DNA from 2 places in the Sporosarcina saromensis genome. Region 2 is predicted to be linked to the other one. Evidence: riboswitches for the same ligand, from Rfam matches in the RefSeq annotation. Region 2 holds a riboswitch; the other holds the start of a gene.
What was found. Region 2 has a riboswitch for thiamine pyrophosphate ahead of ACVHUV_RS07290 (YkoF family thiamine/hydroxymethylpyrimidine-binding protein). Riboswitches for the same ligand answer to the same signal wherever they lie in the genome.
Positions count from the first base shown of each region.

Region 1: it holds a riboswitch for thiamine pyrophosphate, as region 2 does, so the genes downstream of both, thiM (hydroxyethylthiazole kinase) here and ACVHUV_RS07290 (YkoF family thiamine/hydroxymethylpyrimidine-binding protein) in region 2, are expected to answer to the same signal.

Region 1 covers NZ_CM142738.1:937,022-940,165, reverse strand. Annotated here, with positions in the region: gene ACVHUV_RS04570 (DUF3238 domain-containing protein) at 1-739, opposite strand, end outside; TPP riboswitch at 988-1,206, shown strand; gene thiM (hydroxyethylthiazole kinase) at 1,284-2,042, shown strand; gene thiD (bifunctional hydroxymethylpyrimidine kinase/phosphomethylpyrimidine kinase) at 2,039-2,869, shown strand; gene thiE (thiamine phosphate synthase) at 2,895-3,144, shown strand, end outside.
Region 2 covers NZ_CM142738.1:1,481,843-1,484,986, reverse strand. Annotated here, with positions in the region: gene ACVHUV_RS07300 (ABC transporter ATP-binding protein) at 1-670, opposite strand, end outside; gene ACVHUV_RS07295 (ECF transporter S component) at 657-1,238, opposite strand; gene ACVHUV_RS07290 (YkoF family thiamine/hydroxymethylpyrimidine-binding protein) at 1,241-1,822, opposite strand; TPP riboswitch at 1,903-2,008, opposite strand; gene ACVHUV_RS07285 (hypothetical protein) at 2,239-2,373, opposite strand; gene ACVHUV_RS07280 (YecA family protein) at 2,428-3,144, opposite strand, start outside.

The DNA.
Region 1 (3,144 bases), 540 kb from region 2:
CACGGGCGTCTCCTTTGAAATAATGATTGGGTGACAACAAATTTGGATTCCGTACCCATTCCTCTGCAAGAAACGTTGTATAACGTAATTTCCATCGATCTATAGGATGCAACGTCTTTTCCCTTTCATTCACTGGCTGTAAAAGCTCTCGCGGCTTGCCGATCCACTTGACGGTCGAAAATGTTTCAATAGCAGCTTCCTTACGTGATGAATTGGGATGCAGCGAACCAAACACATTAGACAAAACCGATTTAACGGATGTCAAACGCTCCTCTGATTTTTCAAGCGGACGTCTTGCTCGAATCATATAGTCGTATGATTCGTCCATGTCAATATCCCGGTCGATGTACCAATTTGTGTTGACCATCTTTACAAATTTTCCATTCCGATAAATGCCGTATTCTTCTATGTCCTTCATACCTTCCCATGACAAGGCGATTTGCGTTTTCGCTACGATTGTCGTCATGACAAGAGATTGCAAGGGATTCTCGACGTTCTTTTCTTCAGCAAAAGCAGACGTTTGCAATGCAATGACATCGACGACTTGATTATCCTCAACACGTTCTACCATGTAATGATAGAATTTACCATGTTTGAAATCCCCGTCTTGAAATTCCGGCACGGTTCCTTCATAGACATGTTCACCATCTTTATACACGTTGTAAAAACCTCCGACATCATTCCATGTGAATGAAATCAAATCATGTTCATGCTTTACAGACTGTATTTCAAATAACATGTTTGCGCCTCCCTTTACCTCTATTTTGGGGAACTTTCAACATCGCTAAACATAACGTACCAATCAATTGAACAGCTTATGCGAAAGTGAACGATCTATCCATTAACGATTGTGCGTCCCAGTCACTATCCGCGTACATGGCGTATGCTTATATGCATCAACATGCTTGAATGTACCCATTACTATTTCCTTGCCCTTCTTGCGAATCTGCGAAACTATGTTATAGTAATTTTGAAAACAAATCGTAAAATTGCCACTAGGGGTGCCTTATGCACGTGTGTAAATTTGCAAAACACTCGTACCGATTTCATGTTCACTATGCGTATATCATGGTGAAACATTAAAAATCGGACAGAGCTGATAGCAAATGAAACATGCAATGCGCTAGGCTGAGACGTGTATGAATACGCGGACCCTTTGAACCTGATCTGGTTGATACCAGCGGAGGGAAGTGGGTGCGCAACTTCTATCCATTGAATTTGCAAGCCGCTTCTTGACGCCCTGTCAGGAGCGGCTTTTTTGCATATATGGAGGCATGTTGACGATGTATTTACAAAAACTACGAGATGAAAAACCGTTGATTCATTGCATTACGAATATTGTTGTTGCGAATTTCCAAGCGAATGGCTTGCTTGCACTAGGAGCTTCCCCTGTCATGGCGGATGCGGTTGAAGAAGCAGCGGATATGGCGGCTGTTTCATCAGCTGTCGTATTGAATATCGGTACGCTTAAAGCGGTCAGTGTCGAGGCGATGTGCCTTGCTGGGGAGCGTGCGGCGGCTAATGGCATTCCGGTCATCCTCGATCCAGTCGGTGCTGGAGCGACCTCATTCCGAAAAGCCGCTGTCCTATCGATTTTAGAGAAAGTTCCTGTGTCCCTTATTCGTTGCAACGCTGGGGAACTTGCAGCAATTGCAGGAATTGATTGGCAAGCAAAAGGGGTTGATGCAGGAGATGGAGAGGCAGATTTGGAACAGCTCGCGCTTGAAGTGGCGACGCGATACAGCTGTCTTGTTGCAGTGACCGGTGTTGAGGATCTTGTTACAGACGGCAAAAGGGTCGTGCGAATTGCTGGGGGCCATTCACTTATGACACGTGTCACAGGCGTAGGTTGCCTGTTAAGTGCGGTCGTTGCTGCATTTGTTGCAGTGGCAGACGATCACAAGTTGGAAGCAGCGGAAAACGCTTTGGCTATTTATAAAAGAGCAGGTGAACAGGCAGCGGCACTATCTACTGGACCAGGAGACTTTGCTGTGAATTTATTGAACGCACTTTATGCAATAACAGAGGAGGATTTGAGATGACTTCAGTAGCTTTGACAATTGCAGGTTCAGATAGTGGCGGGGGGGCTGGTATACAGGCAGATTTGAAGACGTTCCAAGAGCTTGGTGTATTCGGGACGTCCGCGTTAACGGCTGTTACTGCACAAAATACGTTAGGCGTACACGGTGTCTACCCGATTGAGGCGGCAGGTGTAACTGCTCAAATACAAGCTGTGTTGGACGATTTTTCAGTAGGAGCCGTGAAGACAGGGATGCTATTTTCAGCAGACATTATTGAGGCGGTAGCAGTTTCATTAAGGCACAATGGCTGCCCACCCCTCGTGATTGATCCAGTGATGATCGCAAAAGGTGGCGCATCTTTACTTAAAGATGAAGCCGTTACTGCTTTGAAAGCACATTTACTTCCTCTTGCTACTCTCGTCACGCCGAATATTCCGGAAGCGGAAGTGCTTGCGGATATGACGATTCAGTCGACAGCTGATTACGAAGAAGCAGCGAACCGGATTCTTAGTTCAGGGGCAAAAGCGGTCATTTTAAAAGGCGGACATAGCAATGATGCGCAGTTTGCGGAAGACTTTTTCTTCGGGGCAGACGGCTATTCATTCACGTTAAAATCAGAACGGATTGCTACAAAAGATACGCATGGTACGGGTTGCACGTTTTCTGCCGCAATTACTGCATTCATTGCGCAAGGAAAAAGTTTGCAGGAAGCAGTGCGTGAAGCGAAGGTATTTATTCAAGCGGCCATATCGGATGGCTTACAATTAGGCGGAGGTCACGGGCCAACGAATCACTGGGCATATAATCGATTGAAGCAGGATGCAAAGGAGGTTGTCATAATTGAATAAAGAGCAACTGGCACTTTATTTCATAATGGGTTCGACGAATACAGGAACGCAGGACCCTCTACATGTGCTCGAGTGCGCTTTGCGTGGCGGCATTACTTGCTTTCAGTTACGAGAAAAAGGGCCGGGTGCGAAAAGAGGCGAAGCATTGCTGGAATTTGCTCGACAATGCCAAGAGTTGTGCAAGGAATATAGTGTTCCGTTCATCGTGAACGATGATGTGGACCTTGCTTTAGCACTTGATGCAGACGGGGTACATGTTGGGCAAGAAGATGAAC
Region 2 (3,144 bases):
CCATGCTTTGCAATTCAATCGCGCGATCAAAAAACGTCCCCCATAGATCCAGCCGGTGCTCAATTGCCACAACTGTAAATCCTTTTTGGTTTTGCAATTCATCCAACCAAGCAATAAACTTTCTAGCCGTATACGGATCCAAATGGGAAATCGGCTCGTCCAGTAATAATACATCCGGCTCCATAATCAATGCGCAAGCTGTAGCAATCCGCTGCTTTTCTCCCCCAGACAATTGCTGAATGACAGCATGCCGAAACTCAATTAATCCTGTCATCGTTAACACAGCATCTATCTTCTCAGCCATTACACTAAGGTCAACATCGAGATTCTCCAATGTGAAGGCAAGCTCTTCCTCTACCGTCAACATACAAAACTGTGCATCTGGATCTTGAAAAACAGTTGCTACACGATGATTCACTTCTCCTTGGGCATATGAACTACTTTCCCTACCAAACAACTTCACCGAACCCGTCATAATGCCATCACAGTTATCAGGATACAACCGATTGCATACGTACAGTAATGTCGTCTTCCCACTTCCACTCGGTCCAGTGATGACTACCTTTTCACCAAGCTTTATAGATAATGAAACCTTATCTAAGATCCATTTCTCTTCATCAGGATAACGAAAACAGACATCTTCAAACTCGATCACTTCAGGCACGGGCATCACCTTTAACGGATCTCGTTATCGCATATCCTCTAAGGGATCCTGTTGCCAATAAACCATCAACGACCATTTTACCGCCAACACCTGCAATCATTGCACCACTCACAATCCGGATAGCCAACATCAACACAACATAGCCCGTACTGAAAACAGCAAATCCTCCGAGTAAATACCCATAGACAAAACTGAAAACAGCTGCGCCAATTCCTGCCAGCATGAGCACCCACACGTTAAATCGCTTATAACCTGTTGCTGCAAATGCCGCTTCTGCTCCTAATCCTTGAATCAAACCTGCCAAAATCAATCTCGGTCCAACCGCATTCCCTAGCAATACTTCTATCGCAGCAGCAATTGTTTCTGACACGACCGCAGCCCCGGGTTTTCGAATAATGTACATACAAATAATCGATACAATGAACCAAATACCAAAAATCCACTCATATGCAATTGGGCCAATAAAACCAGCCCATATATTTCCGACATGTAAAAACAGTAAATAGACAATGCCAAACACAACAGAAAATAGAGACATGAGAACGACTTCTTTTAACTTCCAAGATTTCAACATATTCATCGACCTCCATGTGAAGGGCTATTTATACTCATCGACACCGTCATCACTAAATGCTTATGCTGTTCAGAACGCGCATGCGTAAAGGATTCCTCATAAAAAGCAAACACATCATGAATATCTCCGTGGATTCCGCTTGCATAGTGCATGGATTCATTGAACACACCACGCTCCTTCGCACGATCCACCTCTCGATAAATGACATCCATGTAATCCGGGTTATTCATCGGATACAGCGCGAATTGGGATGACACGTATTGTTTCGTAGCATCGGTGTTTGCCACCTCATCCCCTTTATCCAAATAGGCGTCGCCTGCTGTATCTCCTGGACACCCAGCGGAAAAAGTACCTGACATGGCAACATGTTCACCCGTTTTCGCTGCATGTAAACAAATCGCTTTCGCAACATTGAATACATGAACCTGCTTCCCTCTGATCACTGTCGATACATCATCGGTATGCATCCAAACGTTTGAAGTATCTGTCTGTTCAAGTGCTCCCTTAATAACTTCCACAAAATTCGCCGCCATCGGATACAACGAGAAACGGAATCCGATAATTGGACTGACGCCACACTTCATTTGTAAAACCTCCTCGATTTTTTTACATAAAAAAACTACATCCCGGAAGATGTAGCCACTTGTCCAATCGTAAAAAAACGCGGAAAGTCACTACACTTCCCCACGCAAGTATTATCTTGATCGGGTAATAAGGAATCGGAGCAGTTGCTCGCATCACAGCCATAGTGGGCACCCCTAGTGTAGAAAACGGTATGTAGTTAGATGGAATGGATTGTCATTCATCACTTTTTTATGTTGAGCCCAGTATAGTGGAAGTTTGCGAATTTGTAAATGTATTCTTGCAAACTCGTACTTTGGTGGGAGATAAAATATTGATAAAACAGTTTCCTTACCGTTGTCATAGCTAGATATACATTTCTCATTCAAAATGGATACAATTCATCCACAACAATTTCTTTTTTTTCGGTTTTCTATTTTCATCTACGCGACCATCTGCAATTGCCTCTTCCATATGCAAAACCGGACTCTGTGTAGCCTGCGATAAAATAGAAATACTCGTCTTGCCCAAACAACTGGTCATCCGAATACTTCTTTTTGTTATTCTTACTCACCAATCAAAACCCCTTTGCTTGCTAGATTCACTTCACTTCCCCTCGTTATTCAACTCAGACTTTCTGTTCCTCATACGCAAGCAGATCTTTATAATACTTATTCATGGATGAAGGGGATACTTCAAACGATTCAGCGATCTCTTTTACGGTCATCTGAATCGAATCAAAAAGACCTTTTTCTTGTCCGAAACGAATCGCACCAGCAGCAATGGCAACTTCTTTCCGTGCATTCGGTTGTTGTTCCACGAGGAAGTCTTCAACAATCTCTAACAGCTTGTCTGATTCCTGTTCATGCTTATCCAAAAATGCCATGATGGACTGTAAAACACCTGCTTCGAAGTTGGTGAATTCACTGCCATCGTAGTTATCATTTGCAAGCATCTTCCAAAACGACATCCCTTGTTCTTTCATAAATTGCTCAGTCGTTTGGCCATCTGTCTTTTCAAATAGCTTGATGAATTCCGTAAACACTTGTTGGTGATCTGTCGGGAAGAAGATGAGGCTCGATACCGCTAAGAAATGATTTTCATTCTCTGTACCGTCCGGTAAAATAAAGCAATACAAATGCACACCGACAGGTACCGGTTTGTCAACCTCTCTTCTCAATTGAATCACTTCATCTGTTAAAGTTATTTTTACCGTCAAGTACTCTTCGTCAACTCCCAATACCTCACCAATAATAGCTTGTGGACTTGTCCATTGGTCGATAACCTTTAAGACGGCTGGGCGAATAAGTTTCTTCTTTTGCTTCTCTAAATAGCCTTGCCATAT